2 regions of the Kitasatospora sp. NPDC087271 genome follow, and region 2 is predicted to be linked to the other one. Evidence: riboswitches for the same ligand, from Rfam matches in the RefSeq annotation. Region 2 holds a riboswitch; the other holds the start of a gene.

Region 1 (9,976 bases), on a different contig from region 2:
CCTCGGACTCGCTGGCGCTTGCCTGCTGGGCGCTGGACGCCTTCTCCAGGTAGCCCGACGGGTCCGAGGAGAGCATCAGCTGGACGGACGGGTCGATGCCGCCGGTGCGGTACTGCTCGCCCGCCACGCCGGCCAGGCCGGTCTGCAGCTGGGTCATCTCGTCCTGGCTGCGGGCCACCTTGTCCTGCAGCTGGTCGGACTGCTTGCGGAGCTGGTCGGCCCGCTCCTTGGCGCCGTTGTACTTCTCCGCCGCCTGCTCCTGGTCCTGCTGGAGCTGGTCGATCTGCGCCTTGACGTCGCTCTTGCTCGGCTGGGGCGCGGCGTGCGCGGCGACCTGCGCGGAGAGGGCGACCGCGGTCGCCGCGGCAGCGGTGAGCACGGAGACCCGGGCGCGGCTCGGCTGCTTGGGACGGCGGTGGGAGGCCAAGGGAATTGCTCCTTCTTCCATCGGCCTCACCCGATCAGGTGAGAATCCGGAAAATAGGTTTGACGCCACACCCTAGGGAAGATCCACGGGTTTTGCCACTCCCCCGAAGGCGTGAACTCCACTTCCCCCGCAGGCTTCACTGGATGTGCACACCACCGCAAACCGGGCGCTGACCAGGCGTCATCCCGCCGCGGCAGCCCTCAGGGCCGCGCCAGCCGGTTCAGCAGCAGAACGGAAGCCACGGGGCGCGCGCCGGCCTTCCGCACGCCCTCCGCGACCTCCCGGTCGGTGGACACCACCACCACCGGACGGCCCTGCGGCTCGGCCCGCACCAGACGGCGGATCAGCTCGTCCGCGGTCTCGCCGGTCCGGCTGAACCGCACCCGCACCCCGCGCGGTGGCGCCATGATCACCGGAACGTCCAGGTCCTGCCCGTCGAACACGCAGGTGACCTCCGCCTGCGTGCGCTGGGCCAGCATCGCCAGCCCGCCCAGCAGCCGGATCCGCTGCTGCTCCAGCGGCAGCGTCGGGTAGCCCGTCTTGGTCACGTTGTAGCCGTCCACCACCAGGTGCACCTGCGGGATCGCCAGCAGTTGGTCCAGCAGCGCCGGATCGTCGTCGGCCAGACCGCGCCGGGCCACGTCGTGCGGCGAGGCCGCACCCGGCACCACCGCCTCCACCAGGTCCCCCGGCCGGATCTGGGAGACCGGCAGCGCCAGCTCCCGCTGGAGCCCCTGCGCCGACTGCAGCACCGTGTCCAGCAGCAGCCGCAGCCGCATGTCCTCGACGCTGCGGCCCTCGCGGGCCGACCGGCGGCCCTGCTCGGCCGCCGTCTCCAGCTCGCCGACCCGGTGCCGCAGCCGCCGCGCCTCGGACTCCGCGGCGCCACGCTCGGCGGCCGCCTGCGCCCTCGCGGCCTCCAGCTCGGCGGTCAGCCGCCTGGTCTCGGCCTGCGCCCGGCGGGTGTCGCTCTCCAGCGAGCGCACCTTCTTCCGCAGCGACTCGGCCTCCCGGCGGACGCCCTCGGACTCCGCGCGCTGCCGCTCCAGGTCCGCCCGGGCGGCGGACCGCAGCTCGGCGAGCTCCGCCTGCAACTTCTCCGCCAGCCGGGTGGCCTCGGCGGCCGCGCCCTCGGCGCCGGCCCGCTCGGCCTCCTCCCCGGCCTCGGCCACCAGCCGGCTCCAACCGGCCGACCGCACCAGGTAGGCGGCGGCCGCGACGTCCATCGGATCGGCGGCGCCCGGAACGCTGCCCGACTCCAACGCCTTCACCAGGTCCGGCTGGCCCAGCCTCAGCCGCTCCGCTATCCGCACCCGGAACGCCGGCTCCGACTCCAGCGCCGCGGCCAGCGCCGTGGCCGCGTACTTGGCCCGCCGGGCCGGGGTGAACTTGACGTACTGGCGCAGGCTCTGCGGCAGCTCGCCGGGCGGCAGCCCGCCGAGCGCGTCCGAGGCCAGGCCGACCACGCGCCGGCGCACGCCCTCGGGCAGCGGCCGGTCCAGCTTCTCGGCACCACGCTCCGGCGCCACCTCGCCGGAGCCCGCCGCCCCGCCGGGGCCCACCGACTCATCGGGACCCGCCGCCCCGCCGACGGCCGCAGGCTCGGACGGAGCCGCGTCGGCGGCCCGCGCCTGCACGGCCGCAGCGGGCTGAAGCCCCTGCGCTTCGGCGGGCTCCCTCGCTGCGTCCACCACGTCCTCGGCTCCGATCCTGGTCCTACGGGGTCACGGCCCGCGGCCGCCGCCCTGTCGTCACGCTCCGTGCGTCCTGTCTGTATTGTCCCAGCACGGCGGGCAGGCGCGCCGCGCACCCGCCCCCCGCGCCGTCGGGCGTCAGCCCTGCTCGGCGGAGGCCTCCGCGTTCTCGGCACCCGGACGGGCCACCAGCTCGACCTGGTCCACGGCGTTGCACCAGCGGCAGCGCACCGACTCGATCGTCTCGCTCAGCACCTCGGTCTCCTCGACCTTGGACTCGCCGGCCAGGTCGAAGTGCAGGAACTCGGTGACCCGCGCAGTGCGGGTCACGTCGAAGCGGGTGAGGTTTCCGCACAGGGTGCAGCGCCAGCGCGTCTCGGCGGTCAGGGCGGGGACGGTCATCGGGGGTCCTCTCGGGTGGTCCCTGGGTGGGCTAGGCGCTCCCCCCGGAGCCCCGGCGTCGGCGGCGGGAGGCGGGATTGCCCGCCCCAAGCCTATTGCCTGAGGCAACCATCCCGGCCACCAGTCAGGAGAACGAGCGGGCTAGTCCACCTGCCGTACAAGGCCGTGTCACACGCCCGACACGGAGGGATGCTTGGCCGCATGGCACTGACGGCCCCCGGGCACACCGACGCGCGGGGCGAGCACCCGTCCGTGCCCGCCCCGGCGGTCACCTACGCCCTGATCGCGGTCAACACCCTGGTGTTCCTGCTGGGCCCGGCCGCCGGGCTCAACCCGCTGTACGGCACCGGCCAGTCCCGGCTCTGCGCGGAGCAGCGGTACGAGCAGCGCTGGGGCGTCATCCCCGCCGAGGTGCTGGCCGGCCGCCCGCTGACCGCCGAGCAGCTGGCCCAGGCCCCCGACCCGGCCCCGGGCTGCCCGGCCGCGCCCACCCCGGGCAAGCACCCGGCGCTGTCCGTCCTCACCGGGCTCTTCGTGCACGCCGGCTGGCTGCACCTGCTGGGCAACCTGCTCTTCCTCCACGTCTTCGGCCCCACCGTCGAACGGCGGCTGGGCCGGGCCCGGTTCGCCGTCTTCTACCTGGCCGCCGGCAGCCTGGCCACGTACGGCTTCGCCCTCGCCGAGGCGCACTCCCCGGGCTCCACCCGGGTGCTGATCGGCGCCTCCGGCGCGATCTCCGCCGTCCTCGGCGCCTACCTGCGCTTCCATCCGCGCGCCCGGGTGACGACGCTCGTCCCGCTGCTGCTGTTCCTGCCGCTGCGCTTCCCGGCCTGGCTGGTGCTCGGCCTCTGGTTCGCCCTGCAGTGGTGGTCGGTCCACTCGGCCGGGCCCGGGGTGGCCTATCTGGTTCACGTGATCGGCTTCTCGGCGGGCTTCCTCTACGCCTGCACGGCGGTCAGCCACCCCCCGAGACGACCCGGCTGACGCCCGATACGCTGGCGGCACCCCACAAAGGAGCCCGAACAGTGATCACCGCCATCGTCCTGATCAAGACCAGTGTCGACCGCATCCCGGAGATCGCCGAAGCCATCGCGGCCATCGAGGGCGTCAGCGAGGTGTACTCGGTGACCGGCGGCTACGACCTGGTGGCGATGGTCCGGGTGCGCCGGCACGACGATCTGGCCGCGGTCATCCCGGGCCGGCTGAACAAGGTCCCGGGCGTGGCCCACACCGAGACCCAGATCGCCTTCCGCACCTACTCCCAGCACGACCTCGAGGCCGCCTTCGCCCTCGGCCTGGACGAGTAGGCCCCTCGGCCCCGCCGACCGGGCCCCTCAGCCCTGCTGACGCCCCCGGTCGACCTGCACGGTGGCGACGCAGCGCCCGCCCTCGTTGCGGTAGTTCCACGCGGCACCGTCCGTGACCAGCTCGCGCACGGCGGTCAGGAAGCGGTCGACGTGCTCGTCCGGGGTCCCGGCCCCGAAGCTCACCCGGATCGCGTTCAGGCTGCGCTCGCCGGGCAGCGACGGCTCGGGCGCCCCGCACTCGGAGGGGGAGACCTCTTCGTCCCCGAGCAGGGTGCGCAGCAGCGGGTGCGCGCAGAACAGGCCGTCGCGGACCCCGATGCCGTACTCGGCGGACAGCGCGGCCGAGAAGTGCGAGCTGTTCCAGCCCTGGACGACGAAGGACAGCACGCCCACCCGGGCCGCCTCGGCGCCGAACAGGGTCAGCACCTTGACCTGCGGGATCTCCGCCAGCCCGGCGGTCAGCCGGGCGATCAGCTGCCGCTCCCGGGCCTCCAGCGCGTCGAAGCCCGCCTCGCTCAGCGCCCGGCAGGCCGAGGCGATCGCGTAGGCGCCGATGACGTTCGGCGAGCCGGCCTCGTGCCGGGCCGGACCGGAGTGCCACTGGACGGCCACCGAGCCGTCGCTCTCCCGGGCCACCGTCCGGGTCGCCCCGCCGCCGGCCAGGTACGGGTCGGCCGCGTCCAGCCAGTCCGCCCGGCCGGCCAGCACGCCGGCGCCGAAGGGCGCGTAGATCTTGTGGCCGGAGAAGGCGATCCAGTCGACGTCCAGCTCGCGCACCGAGACCCGGTGGTGCGGGGCCAGCTGGGCGGCGTCCAGCACCACCCGGGCGCCGTGCCGGTGCGCGGTCCCGGTCAGCTCGGCGACCGGCCACAGCTCGCCGGTCACGTTGGAGGCTCCGGTGACGCAGAGCAGCTTGGGGCCCTCGGGCGCCTCGGCGAGCGCGGCGTCCAGGGCGGCGACCGCCTCGGCGTGCGAGCGCGGCGCGCGCAGGTAGTGGACGTCGAGCCCGGCGTGCGCCCAGGGCAGCAGCGAGGCGTGGTGCTCGGTCTCGAAGGCGAACACCCGGGTCCCGGCCGGGACGGCCGAGGCGAGCAGGTTCAGCGAGTCGGTGGTGGCCCGGGTGAAGACCACCTGGTCGCCCTCGCGCAGGTCGAGGAACTCGGCGACGGTGCGGCGGCTCTGCTCGAACAGGTCGGTGGACAGCTGGGAGAGGTACCCGGCGCCGCGGTGCACGCTGCCGTAGTAGGGGGCGTAGGCGGAGACGTCGTCCCAGACCCGCTGGAGCGCCGGGGAGCTGGCCGCGTAGTCGAGGGCCGCGTACCCGACCTTCTCGCCGCTGGCGAGCGGGACCTGGACGTCGTGGCCGAGGACGGCGAGGGGGGCGCAGATTTCGGTGGCGATCGACATGAGGATGCACTCCTTCTGGGGGTGTGGGACCCCGGGAGTGCTAAGTCGTCGGGCGTCCGCGCTTGCCGCACGGACGATTCGCCGAGCGACCCGGTCCTCACCCAGGGCACCCCGCCACGGACGGAGGGTTGCCGGACAGCAAGCTGGGGCTTGACGCTGTCACTCATGACCTGGCCAAGACTCTAGGTCGCGCCCAGCGAGTGGTCAAACAGGCATCCACCATCCGGACAGCCGAGGAGCCCGCGCCGGCGTTCCGGCACGGGCTCCCAAGTACCGCCTCACACCCGGCTGGTGGCCTCCGACCAACGCCGCAGCAGCTCCTGCGCCGCGCCCGAGTCGATGGCCCGCTCCGCCCGCGCCATGCCCGCCGCGAGCTGTTCGGTGAGCGGAGCCTCACCCAGGTCGAGCGCGACCAGCGCCGCCGCCGTGTTCATCAGGACGGCGTCCCTCACCGCCCCGCGCTCGCCGGCCAGCAGCCGCCGCGCGACCTCGGCGTTGTACGAGGGGTCCGCCCCGCGCAGCGCCTCGATGCCGACCAGCTCGACGCCGACGTCCCGCGGGTCGAAGGCGGTCTCGGTGACGGTCCCGTCCCGCACGATCCACACCTGCGAGGTGGTGGTGATGGTCAGCTCGTCCAGGCCGTCGTCGCCCCGGAAGACCAGGCCGGTCGAGCCGCGCCGGGCGAGCACGCCGGCGATCAGTCCGGCGAGCCGGGTGTCGAAGCAGCCGATCGCGTGCGAGGTGACCTTGGCCGGGTTGGTCAGCGGGCCGAGGATGTTGAACGCGGTCGGTACCCCGAGGTCGCGCCGGGCGGTGGCGGCGTGCCGCATCGACGGGTGGAACTTGGCCGCGAAGCAGAAGGTCAGCCCGACCTCCTCGGCGATCTCGGCGACCCGCCGGGCCGACAGGTCGAGGCGGACGCCGAGCTTCTCCAGCACGTCCGAGGAGCCGCTGGCCGAGGAGGAGGCCCGGTTGCCGTGCTTGACCACCTTGGCGCCGGCCGCGGCCGCGACGATCGCCGACATGGTGGAGATGTTGACGGTCTTGGCCCGGTCGCCGCCGGTGCCGACGATGTCCACGGCCGGGCCGGGGATGTCCAGCGGCTCGGCGTGCGCGTACATCGCGTCCACCAGGCCGGTGATCTCGTCGACCGTCTCGCCCTTGGCCCGCAGCGCCACCATGAACCCGGCCACCTGGACGGGGGACGCCTCGCCGCTCATGATCCGGTCCATCGCCCACGCGGTGGCCGAGCGGTCGAGGTCCTCCCCCTTCAACAGCGCCGCCAGGACGTCCGGCCAGGTGCGGACCACCTGCGCGGGTGCGGTACCACCGTTCGCAGGGCTCACGTTCACCATGGCTGACTCCAGCTGTTGTCGGGTTCCCCGCGTCGGGGGGACGTCCGTACGGATGGAGTCAGCCTATCGACCGGCGGGGTTCCCGCGGCGGCGTCTTCTCTGGTCCTGAGACGGCACCGCTCAGCGGCTGACGGGCGCCCGCTTGGCCAGCCGCGCCCGCAGCAGGGTGGCGACCGCCTCGGCCAGCGCCACCGGGTCCACCGGGCGCGAGATCGCGGCGTCGGCCCGGCTCCAGGCGGCCAGCCAGGAGTCCTGCGGCCGGCCGATCAGCACCAGCACCGGCGGGCAGCCGTAGATCTCGTCCTTGAGCTGGCGGCCGAGCCCGAGCCCGCCGGCCGGCACCGCCTCGCCGTCCAGGATGCAGAGGTCCACGCCGCCCTTCTCCAGTGCCTTCAGCACCGCGGGGGTGGTCGCGCACTCCAGGTAGGACAGTTCCGGAAGGTCCTCGACGGGCCGGCGGCCGAGTGCCGTCAGCACCTGCTCGCGGGTGTTGCGGTCATCGCTGTAGACGAGGACGGTGAGCGTCTCGTCGGTCGTGTACGCCATGGGCCCTGCTCCCTCAAGTGTGATCCGGACCACGTTCGCCTGATCCGGATGCTACTCCCGATCACCCGTCGCCGAGTCCCCCTCGCGGACCTTCCCCCCTCAAGCCGCCGCGCCCGCGACTCACCCGCCCGGAGGACGGCCCGTCACCCGGACCCGTCCAGACCACCCGTACGGCCGACAAGGGGCCCGCGCATTACCCCCGGAGGCTCCGCCAAGCGTGCAACGACGCGCTGGGCAACGGGGTCGCGGGCCCCTTCGAGGAACCGTCAGAAAAGGGACACGCCGCTGCTCAGCCGCCATTGGGACCCCCCACCGCCCTCCAGGGGGGCATACCGCACGCACCGGACACTCCGAGGGACACCCCCCGGCGTGAAGACGGAATAAGGGACCGACATAATGTCCGTCGTGGCGACAGCAACAGCAGTAGAAACCGGGCACGCGCACGGATCGGTCAACCGGCCGAACATGGTCAGCGTCGGAACGATCGTCTGGCTCAGTTCCGAGTTGATGTTCTTCGCGGCCCTCTTCGCGATGTACTTCACGCTCCGCTCCGTCAAGGGAGCCGAGTTCTGGACCGAGAAGGCGCACGCCCTCAACGTGCCCTTCTCCTCGGTCAACACCACGATCCTGGTGCTCTCCTCGCTGACCTGCCAGCTCGGCGTGTTCGCTGCCGAGCGCGGGGACGTGAAGAAGCTCCGCTCGTGGTTCGTCATCACCTTCGTGATGGGCGCGATCTTCATCGGCGGCCAGATCTTCGAGTACACCGAGCTGGTCAAGAAGGACGGCCTCTCGCTGTCCTCCGACCCGTACGGCACGGTGTTCTACCTGACCACCGGCTTCCACGGTCTGCACGTGACGGGTGGTCTGATCGCCTTCCTGCTGGTCCTGGGACGGACGTACGCAGCCAAGCGCTTCACGCACGAGCAGGCCACCGCCGCGATCGTCGTGTCGTACTACTGGCACTTCGTCGACGTCGTGTGGATCGGCCTGTTCGCGACCATCTACCTGATCAAGTAACCAGCTGATCAGGTCGCTGGCCACCGGCTTCGGTCCCCGCCCTCACCGGCGTCGGGCCGATTCTGCCGGTGGGCGACGCTCCCACCGACCGACCGCGCGCGCAGCCCTAGACAGGCAGCCTCGTGCCGGCCAGACCGGCCGCCGGGTGCACCCACCAGTCGACCAGATCCTGACACCGGGGTTATTCCGTGAAAAAGCTCTCCGCACGACGGCGCCACCCATTGGCGGCGCTGGTCGTCCTACTTCTCGCCCTGGCGGCAACCGGGGGGCTGTACGCCGCGTTCGCGCCCGCCGACAAGGCGCAGGCCGACGTCGCCGCGCAGTCGCTCGCGATCGATGAGGGCAAGAAGCTCTTCGCCGTGGGCTGCTCCTCGTGCCACGGCCTGAACGGCCAGGGCAGCAGCGACGGTCCGAGCCTGGTCGGCGTCGGCTCCGCCTCCGTCGACTTCCAGGTCGGTACCGGCCGCATGCCGGCCCAGCAGCCCGGCGCCCAGGTGCCGCGCAAGAAGAACATCTACTCGCAGGCGGAGATCGACCAGCTCGCCGCCTTCGTCGCCTCGCTCGGCCCCGGCCCGGTGACGCCGACCCCGGAGCAGTACACCTCGACCAACCCGGATGACATCTCCGCGGGTGGCGAGCTGTTCCGCACCAACTGCGCCCAGTGCCACAACTTCGCCGGCCAGGGCGGTGCCCTGACCAAGGGCAAGTACGCCCCGTCGCTGGAGGGCGTGGACGCCAAGCACATCTACGAGGCCATGCAGACCGGCCCGCAGAACATGCCGTCGTTCCCGGACACCACCATGCCCGAGGAGCAGAAGAAGCAGATCGTGGCCTTCGTCCGCCACACCACCTCCGATGAGCCCAACCCCGGTGGTCTCACGCTCGGCAGCCTCGGTCCGGTGACCGAGGGTCTGTTCGGCTGGATCTTCGGTCTCGGCACGCTCATCGCGGTCGCGATCTGGGTCGCCGCCCACACCACCAAGGCCAAGAAGTCATGAGCCACGACATGTCAGAAGAGAAGCTGCCGGAGTCGCACGGCTCCGCCGGTGACGTCGCCGCGCACGGCGACCCGTTCGCCGACCCGGGCCTGCCGGCCCACGAGCCCCGCCGCACCGACATCGACGAGCGGGCCGCCCAGCGGGCCGAGCGCCAGGTCTCGCTGATGTTCGTGGTCTCGATGCTCGCCACCATCGGCTTCATCGCCTCGTACGTGGCCATCGACCCGGACAAGATCGTCTACATCTTCCCGCTCGGTCACGTCAGCGCGCTGAACTTCGCGCTCGGCCTGACCCTGGGCGTCGCGCTGTTCATGATCGGCGCGGGTGCGGTCCACTGGGCCCGCACGCTGATGTCGGACGTCGAGCTGCCGGCCGAGCGCCACCCGATCGAGGCTGACGACGAGGTCCGCGCGGACGTCATCGAGCAGTTCAAGACCGGTGCCGCCGAGTCCGGTTTCGGCCGCCGCAAGATGATCCGCAACACCCTCATCGGCTCCATGGCGCTGGTCCCGCTCTCCGGCGTGGTCCTGCTCCGCGACCTCGGGCCGCTGCCCGAGAAGAAGCTGAAGGAGACGGGCTGGAACGAGGCGACCCCGGCCAAGCCCCTGCAGCTCATCAACATGAGCACCAACCTGCCGATGAAGGCCGAGGACATCGTCATCGGCTCGCTGACCTTCGCCATGCCCGAGGGTCTGCACGTCCACGACGAGGACTTCCAGCAGGCGATCGCCAAGGACGCCCTGATGCTGGTGCGCATCGCGCCGGACGACATCAAGGACGACCGGTCGCGGGAGAAGGCCTTCGAGGGCATCCTCGCCTACTC
Region 2 (10,260 bases):
TGCGCAGCAGGTGCCGGTAGGCCTGGAGGCCGCGGACGATGTTCTTGCTCAGCTCGGTGCGGTCGACCCGGACGATGGTGCGCCGCCCGCCGACGGCCTCGCGGAGGGCGGCGAGGCGTTCGTCGACGTCCGGGCGGTGGGAGCGCTCGCGCAGGAAGTCGGCGTCGGCGCCGAGCGCGTGCACGCCGAGCCGGGTGGTGCGGCCGGCGTGGGTGACGGTCATGGCGTCCCGGTCGACCTCGGCACCGAGCAGGTCGGCGCAGCAGTCGGCGAAGGCCAGCGCCCAGCGGCGGGTCAGGAAGCCGGCCCGGTCGGCGCCCAGGATGCCGGTGAGGACGGCCTCGGCGACGTCGTCGGGCAGCAGCCGGAAGTACTCGGGCGGGGCCCACGGGGTGTGCGAGAAGTGGCCGATCCGCAGGTCGGGGCGGGCGGCGCGGAGCAGGGCAGGGGTCAGCGAGAGGTGGTAGTCCTGGACCAGCACGGCGGCCCCGGGGGCGGCCTCGGCGGCCAGCGCCTCGGCGAAGGCGGCGTTGTAGGCGCGGTAGGCGGCCCACTCGGTGCGGAACCCGGCGTCGAAGGCGGGGGCGGTGGGGGTGGCGTAGAGCAGGTGGTGGACGAACCAGAGGGTGGAGTTGGCGACGCCGTTGTAGGCGCGGGCGAAGGTGTCGGGATCGATGTCCAGCATGCGGACGGCCTGGCCGCCCACGTCGTGCCCGGCGAGGTCGAGGCGGCCGTCCGGGGCCCCTCTGGCGGCCTGCCGGTCGGCCGCGCCGAGGGCGGCGCAGACCCAGACGGCGTCGGGGTCGTCGATGGCGGAGAGGCCGGAGACCAGGCCTCCGCCGCCGCGGCGGAGGGTCAGCGTGCCGTCGTCCGCGGTGCTGAACGACACCGGTCCCCGATTGGAGGCCACCAGGACGGGGGCGGTGCCGGTCGCACTCGAACGTTCGGTCGTGAGATCGCCCATGGTTGGTACGTTGCCGGGGCTCCGGAGCGGCAAACCCTTTCGGTGGGTGTTCAGTGTCGGGTCGCGTACTCGGGCACGGTGTGCATGGGCGGGCGTTCCAGGGCGGTCACCGGGTGGGTGTGGGCGGTGAACTCCCGGCTCTGCGGGTCGCGGGTGAACTGGGTCAGCAGCGGGTGGACCAGGTCGGCCGAGGCCTTCAGCCGGTGGGTGCGGTCGAGGCGTTCGAGGGCGGTGCGGTAGATGGTGGCGGCCATCCGGCCGAGGGCCTGGCCGTCCTGGTGCCGGTGGTGCCGGACGCCGACGTCCACCTGGGCCAGGGCGTCCAGCCCGACCGTCTCCAGCGCGTCGACCAGCAGGCCGAGTTCGACGCCGTAGCCGGTGGGGAAGGGGAGCCGTTCGAGCAGCGCGCGGCGGGCCGCGTACTCGCCGCCGAGCGGCTGGACGAAACCGGCGAGTTCCGGCCAGTGCAGGTTGAGCAGCGGGCGGGCGACCAGTTCGGTGACCCGGCCGCCGCCGGCCGGGACCACCGCGCCCTCGGTCTCCAGCGGCCGGTCGTACATGGCCTTGACCAGCTGGATGTCCGGTTCGGTCAGCAGCGGGCCGAGGATGCCGGAGACGAAGGCCGGGTCGAACTCGCGCAGGTCGGCGTCGACGAAGCAGACGATGTCGCCGCGGGTGACCAGCAGCGAGCGCCAGAGCACCTCGCCCTTGCCGGGGACGGCGGGCAGCCGGGGCAGGATCGCGTCGCGGTACTCCACCCGGGCGCCGGCCCGGGCCGCGACGGCGGCGGTGGCGTCGGCCGAGCCGGAGTCGACCACGACGAGTTCGTCGACCAGCGGGAGGCGCTCCATCAGCTCGCGGCGGATGGTGCGGACGATGTCGCCGACGGTGGCCTCCTCGTCCAGCGCGGGCAGCACCACGCTGACCGTGTGGCCGGTCCGGCGCTTGGCCTCCAGCAGGGAGTGCACCGGCCGGTCGACCGCGCTCCACGAGCGGCGGCGCAGCCAGGACGCCGCCTGCGGGAGCAGCGCGGGGGTCGGTTCGGCGGGCACGGGACTCTCCTCGGCGGGGTCGGTGGGACGCGCCATCTCGCGTGGCGGACGATCCCGTTCGGGGTTGACGCCTTCGGATACAGTCTTCGTACAGCGGCCGGACCTTTGCACGCCGGGGTCGCCGTTGAGCACCACCACAATTTCACAAGCTCATCCAGAGGGACTGAGGGAACGGCCCGTTGACGTCCCGGCAACCTTCTCGCGCGGCTGTCTGTCGACAGGCCCCGGCGGGACAGGTGCCAATTCCGGCCTGTGGCGCGACCGTGCCACGGGGAAGATGAGGAGAGAGGCCTCCGCCATCATGGCTATCGACACTGTCGCACCCGCATCCGTGGACCTCGGCCCCGCCACCGCGCTGTCCTGTCGGGAGTGCGGCACCCGCTTCCCGCTCGGTCCGAGCTTCGCCTGCCTGGAGTGCTTCGGCCCGCTGGAGATCGCGTACGACTTCGGCAGCGAGGACGCCGAGGCGCTGCGCCGCCGGATCGAGGCCGGCCCGAGCTCGATCTGGCGCTACGCGCCGCTGCTGCCCGTCCCGGCCGACGTCGCCACCAAGCCCAACCTGAACCCCGGCTGGACCCCGCTGGTCAAGGCGGACAACCTGGGCCGCGAGCTGGGCTTCACCGCGCAGCTGCACATCAAGGACGACTCGGGCAACCCGACCCACTCGTTCAAGGACCGCGTGGTGGCCTGCGCCATCGAGGCCGCGCGGGCCTTCGACTTCACGACGCTCTCCTGCTCCTCCACCGGCAACCTGGCCGGCGCGGTGGGCGCGGCGGCCGCCCGGGCCGGCTTCAAGTCCTGCGTGTTCATCCCGCACGACCTGGAGCAGGGCAAGGTCGTCATGGCCGGGGTGTACGGCGGCGAGCTGGTCGGCATCGAGGGCAACTACGACGACGTGAACCGCTTCTGCTCGGAGCTGATCGGCGACCCGGCCGGCGAGGGCTGGGGCTTCGTCAACGTCAACCTGCGCCCGTACTACGGCGAGGGCTCCAAGACGCTGGCGTACGAGATCTGCGAGCAGCTCGGCTGGCGGCTGCCGGAGCAGATCGTCATCCCGATCGCCTCCGGCTCCCAGCTGACCAAGATCGACAAGGGGCTGCAGGAGCTGATCAGGCTCGGCCTGGTCGAGGACCGGCCGTACAAGGTCTTCGGCGCCCAGGCGGCGGGCTGCTCCCCGGTGTCGGCGGCGTTCAAGGCCGGCCAGGACGTGATCCGCCCGGTCAAGCCGGACACCATCGCCAAGTCGCTGGCGATCGGCAACCCGGCGGACGGCCCGTACGTGCTGGACATCGCCCGGCGCACCGGCGGCGCGGTCGAGGACGTCACCGACGCCGAGGTGGTGGACGCGATCCGGTTGCTGGCCCGGACCGAGGGCGTCTTCGCCGAGACCGCGGGCGGGGTGACCGTCGGCGTGCTGAAGAAGCTGGTGGAGACCGGCCAGCTGGACCCGGCCAAGGAGACCGTCGCGATCAACACCGGCGACGGCCTGAAGACCCTGGACGCCGTCGCCGGGGCCGGGATGACCGCCGTCATCCGCCCGACCCTGGCGTCCTTCCACGACGCCGGCCTCGCGTCCGCCTGAACACCCCCCACCCCGCTGGGCCCTGTCCGCTAGGAGAACCATGAGCGCCAACGTCCGTATCCCCACCATCCTGCGCACCTACACCGGCGGCGCCGCCGAGGTGGCCGCCGAGGGCGCCACCCTGGGCGAGGTCATCGCCGACCTGGAGAAGAACCACGCGGGGATCGCCGCCCGCATCCTGGACGACGCCGGCAAGCTGCGCCGCTTCGTCAACGTCTACGTGAACGACGACGACGTGCGCTTCGCCGAGGGCCTGGCGACCGGGATCGCGGACGGCGCCAGCGTCTCGATCATCCCGGCGGTGGCCGGCGGCTGCTGAGCCGCGCCCCGATCCGGGCACCCCGCCCGAGCCGCTCGTCCGACCGGCCGTCCGCGCGTACGGAATTCCGTTCTCCGTACGCACGGGCGGCCGGCCGCATTTCGGCGGGAATATGGCGGGGTCAAGTCGGAGTAGAGTGTGGCTCGGTTGGGAACAGGGCTTCCCCTCATCCTCACCCGCGAATCACCCGCGAATCGCCGGACGGTCGTCCGGCCGCTGAGACCGGTCGGGTGCCTGGGCCGTGAAACATGTCAGGCAGATGTCAGAATTCCCGCGGGGATTTGTAGTAATCCGTCCGCTATGTCCGGCGTGAAATGCCGAATTCCTCCCGCTTTGGCCCGTCCTGCCCCTTGGCGCGGTGCCGGAATTCCCCGCAGCTGACCCTGTTGCAGAGGGCGTCGATCCGGATACATTCAGCCGCGGTCGACGTAATCACCCGCTCACAGGGCGCCGTCAGGCACCCCCGGCGGAGGGTTGCGGCGTGCACGGCTGCGCCCAGGGGGGGTTCCCCGGGCCGGCCTTCAAACCAGACCCGGGCCCGCGACCTGCGGGCGCGTGAAGGGCCAGCACAGCACTAGGGGAGTTCGGAATGGCTCAGGGCACCGTCAAGTGGTTCAACGCGGAGAAGGGCTACGGCTTCATCGCGGTCGACGGTGGTGCGGACGTCTTCGTCCACTACAGCGCGATCCAGATGGACGGCTACCGCACCCTCGAGGAGGGCCAGCGGGTCGAGTTCGAGATCTCCCAGGGACAGAAGGGCCCGCAGGCGGACATGGTCCGCGCCGCGGTGTGACCCCCTTCCGACCCCAGGAGCTCGGCGCGGCCCACGGCTGGTGACCACTCGCTTCTCGACGGGCCCGTGCGACACGCGTCGTACGGGCCCGTCGGCGTTCCCCGGCGGGGAGTTGCGCGGGTCGGCGGGAGCGCCCCGGGCGGCTCGCGGGATCGCGATTGGGCTTGCACTCGACCACCCCGAGTGCTAATTATTGGCGTTAGCACTCACAGCGTGAGAGTGACAGCGGACCGGGTCGGTGAGGCCCCCGGGAGCGGTAGGGGAAAGGACCCCCGCACACCAGGGCCGTCCGTCGCGGGCACCCCTTGGTCCGAGCAGTCGACCGTGTCCCGGAGGACCACTTCTGATGGCCAAGATCATCGCCTTTGATGAGGAAGCTCGCCGCGGCCTTGAGCGTGGCATGAACCAGCTCGCCGACGCAGTGAAGGTCACGCTCGGCCCCAAGGGTCGCAACGTCGTGCTGGAGAAGAAGTGGGGCGCCCCCACGATCACCAACGACGGTGTCTCCATCGCCAAGGAGATCGAGCTCGAGGACCCCTACGAGAAGATCGGCGCGGAGCTCGTCAAGGAGGTCGCCAAGAAGACCGACGACGTCGCGGGTGACGGCACCACCACCGCCACCGTGCTCGCCCAGGCCCTGGTTCGCGAGGGTCTGCGCAACGTCGCCGCCGGCGCCAACCCGATGGCCCTGAAGCGCGGCATCGAGAAGGCCGTCGCCGCCGTCTCCGACCAGCTGCTGGCCCAGGCCAAGGACGTGGAGACCAAGGAGCAGATCGCCTCCACCGCCTCCATCTCGGCCGCCGACACCCAGATCGGCGAGCTCATCGCCGAGGCCATGGACAAGGTCGGCAAGGAAGGCGTCATCACCGTCGAGGAGAGCAACACCTTCGGTCTGGAGCTCGAGCTCACCGAGGGCATGCGCTTCGACAAGGGCTACATCTCCGCCTACTTCGCGACCGACCTGGAGCGCATGGAGGCGACCTTCGAGGACCCCTACATCCTCATCGCCAACTCCAAGATCGGCTCGGTCAAGGACCTGCTGCCGCTGCTGGAGAAGGTCATGCAGAGCGGCAAGCCGCTCGTCATCATCGCCGAGGACGTCGAGGGCGAGGCCCTGTCGACCCTGGTCGTGAACAAGATCCGCGGCACCTTCAAGTCCGTCGCCGTCAAGGCCCCGGGCTTCGGCGACCGCCGCAAGGCCATGCTCGGCGACATCGCCATCCTCACCGGTGGCACCGTGATCTCCGAGGAGGTCGGCCTCAAGCTGGAGAACGCCGGCATCGACCTGCTGGGCACCGCCCGCAAGGTGGTCATCACCAAGGACGAGACCACCATCGTCGACGGTGGCGGTGACAGCGAGCAGGTCGCCGGCCGCGTGAACCAGATCCGCGCCGAGATCGAGAACAGCGACTCGGACTACGACCGCGAGAAGCTCCAGGAGCGCCTCGCCAAGCTGGCCGGCGGCGTGGCCGTCATCAAGGCCGGCGCGGCCACCGAGGTGGAGCTCAAGGAGCGCAAGCACCGCATCGAGGACGCCGTCCGCAACGCGAAGGCTGCCGTCGAGGAGGGCATCGTCGCCGGTGGCGGCGTCGCGCTGCTCCAGGCCTCGGTCGCCTTCGACAAGCTGGAGCTGGAGGGCGACGAGGCCACCGGTGCCAACATCGTCAAGGTCGCGCTGGAGGCCCCGATCAAGCAGATCGCGACCAACGCCGGCCTGGAGGGTGGCGTCGTGGTGGAGAAGGTGCGCAACCTCCCCGCCGGTCACGGCCTGAACGCGGCCACCAACACCTACGTCGACCTGATCGCCGAGGGCATCATCGACCCGGCCAAGGTGACCCGCTCCGCGCTGCAGAACGCCGCCTCCATCGCGGCGCTGTTCCTCACCACCGAGGCCGTCATCGCCGACAAGCCGGAGAAGGCCGCTGCGGCCGCCGGCGGCGGCATGCCGGGCGGTGACATGGACTTCTGATCCTGATCGCACCGATCGGATCGGCTGGTTCCCGATCGTGTGGGCGGTCCCCTTCGGGGGGCCGCCCACACGGCGTTCTACCGGAGAATGGACAGATGGCTTCCGACGACATCGAGACCGCGCTGCACAACGCGCGGGCGCTGATCCTGGCCGACCTCACCGCGCGGGACGTGGCGGACGCCGCCGTCGTCTCCCTGGTGGAGCAGGCCGTGACGCACCGCCGCTGGTGGCTGGAGCAGTGGCCGGACGGCACCGGGTACGTGCTCGGGCTGGTCGCCCAGGACGTCCAGGACGCGCTGCTGGAGGCGTACGGGCGCTGGCCGCTGTGCACCGCCTGCGCCGCCGACGGGGACCCGCACGCGCTCGGCGTGGAGCCGGAGCTGGGGCCGGAGCCGCACTGGGTGTGCGGCAAGCAGGGCGCGGTGGTCGCGCCGGTGGGGGAGCTCTCCTAGCCCGCTCGTGGTCCGTTCCCAGCCTGCTCCTGTCCCGCTCCTGGGCCGTTCCCAGCCCGCTCGTGGTCCGCGTCGTGGACCGGGCGGCGGGAGTACTGGACCTATAGGTAGGTTGACGATATATGTAGTCGTATGACTGAACGCTCGATGCAGGAGCCGACGCTGCTGCTGCTCACCGCTCTGGCGGACGCCCCGAGACACGGCTACGCCCTCATCCAGGAGATCGCCGCCATCTCCGAGGGCCGGGTCAAGATGCGCACCGGCACCCTGTACGGCGCCCTCGACCGGCTGCTCCAGCAGGGGCTGATCGAGGTCGCCGCGGAGGAGGTCGTGGACGGGCGGGCGCGGCGCAGCTACGCGCTGACCAGCGTCGGCCGGGAGGCGCTGGCCTCCGAGGCGGAGCGGCTGCGGGCCGTCGCCACCGAGGCGGAGCGCCGTCTCGCGAACGTCTGGTCGGCGCTCCAGGGCAAGCCGGAGCCGGAGGGGAAGTCGACGATGAGGGGGTTCTTCGCATGACGATGACCACACCGACGATGGGGGCGCCTTCGGCCGCGCTGCGGGCGGCGTTGCAGTTCTACCCGCCCCGCTACCGCCGGGAGCGCGGCGAGGAACTGGCCGCGGTGTTCGCCGACACCACGGCGGAGGCGGGCCGCTCGGCCGTCGCCCGTGAGGCGTTCGACCTGGCCGCGTACGGGCTGCGGGTGCGGCTCGGGCTGACCGGCTCCTCGCTGGCCGGGCGGGTGCTCGCGCTGGCCGCGCCGATGGTCGCCGGGGCGCTGGCCGGTGCGGCGCTGGTGCCGTGGGTGAGCGATGCGGAGCGGGCCGCCCGCCGGCTGACCTGGGACCCCTCGTACACCACGTACGCGCTGACCATCGCGCCGCCGGTGATCGCGCTGCTGCTCGCGGTGGCCGTCGTGACGGGGCGCTGGACGGCGGTGCGGGTCATCTCGCTGCTCCAGGCCGTCTCCGCGCTGTTCGTGCTGGCGCAGGCCGTCGTGCTGCCGCCGGAATTCGACCTCTGGGGGGTGGGGGACAGCAGCGTGGCCACCATGCCGTTCGTGCTGGGGGCGCTGCTGCTGGCCGCGGCGCCGACGGAGTTGCTGCCCAGGGCCTCCTGGCGTTCCGGCGGGCTGGCGCTGGCATCGGTCCTCGGGGGCGGGCTGCTGGTGGCGCTCCAGCACTGGGGCGACTCCACCTTCCCGCTGGACATGCAGTGGTTCGCGGCGCTGCTGATCGGGCCGCTGCTGCTGACCTTCACCGCGCTGCGCGGCCGGGTGCTGCCGGCGGCCGTCGGGGTCGCGGTGCTGTCGCTGACGATGTTCGCGGGCCTGTTCAACATCTGGCGCGAGGGCCGCGGGTTCTGGCACGTGCTGCCGATGGCGGCGCCGGTGCTGCTGCTCCTGGTGGCGGCCGCGGTGGCGATGCGCCGGATCGGGGCCGGCGACGGGCCCGGCGGACGGTTCGGCGGATGGTTCGGCGGGGACTCCGGGAAGGGGCGCAGCCTGGCGTGACCCGGGGGGCGGGGCGAAGTGCTCGCCGGGCCCGGCCGGATGTGGCAACCTACTGATATGTCTAGACCAATTTTCGAAGTCATCGCGCTGACGCCCCAGGACGCCCAGGCTGCCGAGTCGGGCGGCGCCGACCGGCTCGAACTGGTCACCGACATGGCCGCGGACGGGCTCACCCCGTCCGTCGAGGACTTCGCCCGGATCCGGGCCGCCGTCGACATCCCGCTGCGCGTCATGCTCCGGATCCGGGACGGCTTCGCGCCCGGCGACCTGGACGAACTGGCCGCCCGGGCCGCCGCGTTGCGGGCCGAGGGCGCCGAGGAGTTCGTCTTCGGCTTCCTCCACGCCGACGGCGCCGTCGACCTGGCCGCCACCGCCGCCGTCGCCGAGGCGGTGGCCGGCTGCCGCTGGACCTTCCACCGGGCGATCGACCACAGCACCGACCGGGCCGCCCTGCGGTCCGCCGTCGGCGCGCTGCCCGGGCTGGACACCTTCCTCACCTCGGGCGCGCCCGCCGGCGTCGACGCCGGGTACGAGGTGCTCCTGGCGGAGCTGGCCCGCGCGGGCGAGCCCGGGTACGGGCAGCGGATCCTGATCGGCGGCGGCCTGCGGGCCGAACACCTGAAGGGGCTGCGGGCCGAGGGCTTCGACGGCTTCCACGTCGGCGGCGCGGTGCGGGTCGACGGCTGGCGGACGCCGGTGGACGCGGCGAAGGTCGCCGAGTGGCGGGCCCAGATCGACGCCTGAGCGCGCGAGGAGGGCGGGGGCCGGTCCCGGTGGGGCCGGCCCCCGCCGCTCGGTTCCTCAGCGCAGCTGCGCGGGCAGCGGTTCGCCGTGCAGCACCGTCAGGCCGGAGACGGCACGGGTGAGCGCCACATACAGCCGCCGCAGGCCGGTCCGCTCGTCCGGCTCGCCCGCGATCACCGCGGCCGGCTCGTCCAGCACCACGTAGTCGTACTCCAGACCCTTGGCCAGCGAGGCCGGCACGAGCGTCAGCCGGGCCTCGGCGCTGGTCTCGGCGCCGGGGGACAGGTACGGCAGGCCGGCCGCGGTCAGCGCCTCGGCGAGCAGCGGGATCCGGGCGTCGGCGGCGATCAGTCCGGTCGAGCCCTCGTGCTCCAGCGCCTCGCGGCAGGCCGCCACGACGGCGGGCACGGCCTCCGCGTCCGGGAGGCGGCGGATCGTCAGCGAGCCGGGGGCGTCGCGGACGGAGGTCGCCGGGGCCAGGCCCGGGGCGATCGCCGGGAGCAGCCGGGAGGCGTACGCGATGACCTCCTCCGGCACCCGGAAGCCCTTGGTCAGCTCCTCGACGTGGGCGTCCGGCTTGCCCAGGTGGCGCAGCGCGTCCGGCCAGCTCGCCGTCGCCCACGGGGTGGTGCCCTGGGCGAGGTCGCCGAGGACGGTCGCCGAGCCGGTCGTGCAGCGCCGGCCGACCGCTCTGTACTGCATCGGGGAGAGGTCCTGCGCCTCGTCCAGCACCACGTGCCCGAGCGAGGGGGTGCGCTGCACCAGGTCCGTCGCCTCGTCGACCAGGACGGCGTCGGCCTGCGTCCAGCGGGCCGTCTTCACCGAGCGGCCCGGCTTGGGCCACAGCACCGCCTGCTGCTCCTCCGGGGTCAGC

The links. Region 2 has a riboswitch for S-adenosylmethionine ahead of thrC (threonine synthase). Riboswitches for the same ligand answer to the same signal wherever they lie in the genome.
Region 1: linked by a shared signal. The riboswitch ahead of ACIO9K_RS25615 (aminotransferase class V-fold PLP-dependent enzyme) and the one ahead of thrC (threonine synthase) in region 2 are both predicted to bind S-adenosylmethionine.

What each region holds. Positions count from the first base shown of each region.
Region 1 covers NZ_JBIUYQ010000016.1:181,535-191,510, forward strand. The annotation lists gene ACIO9K_RS25590 (NlpC/P60 family protein) at 1-427, opposite strand, end outside; gene ACIO9K_RS25595 (NYN domain-containing protein) at 628-1,989, opposite strand; gene ACIO9K_RS25600 (hypothetical protein) at 2,260-2,523, opposite strand; gene ACIO9K_RS25605 (rhomboid family intramembrane serine protease) at 2,725-3,507, shown strand; gene ACIO9K_RS25610 (Lrp/AsnC ligand binding domain-containing protein) at 3,549-3,830, shown strand; gene ACIO9K_RS25615 (aminotransferase class V-fold PLP-dependent enzyme) at 3,858-5,237, opposite strand; SAM riboswitch class IV at 5,291-5,408, opposite strand; gene trpD (anthranilate phosphoribosyltransferase) at 5,516-6,592, opposite strand; gene ACIO9K_RS25625 (hypothetical protein) at 6,713-7,138, opposite strand; gene ACIO9K_RS25630 (heme-copper oxidase subunit III) at 7,535-8,155, shown strand; gene ACIO9K_RS25635 (c-type cytochrome) at 8,344-9,153, shown strand; gene ACIO9K_RS25640 (Rieske 2Fe-2S domain-containing protein) at 9,162-9,976, shown strand, end outside.
Region 2 covers NZ_JBIUYQ010000004.1:4,800-15,059, forward strand. The annotation lists gene ACIO9K_RS08805 (trehalose-6-phosphate synthase) at 1-964, opposite strand, end outside; gene ACIO9K_RS08810 (glucosyl-3-phosphoglycerate synthase) at 1,015-1,992, opposite strand; SAM riboswitch class I at 2,164-2,300, shown strand; gene thrC (threonine synthase) at 2,318-3,598, shown strand; gene ACIO9K_RS08820 (MoaD/ThiS family protein) at 3,639-3,917, shown strand; gene ACIO9K_RS08825 (cold-shock protein) at 4,507-4,710, shown strand; gene groL (chaperonin GroEL) at 5,057-6,679, shown strand; gene ACIO9K_RS08835 (hypothetical protein) at 6,775-7,131, shown strand; gene ACIO9K_RS08840 (PadR family transcriptional regulator) at 7,264-7,647, shown strand; gene ACIO9K_RS08845 (hypothetical protein) at 7,644-8,642, shown strand; gene ACIO9K_RS08850 (copper homeostasis protein CutC) at 8,700-9,386, shown strand; gene ACIO9K_RS08855 (AAA family ATPase) at 9,444-10,260, opposite strand, start outside.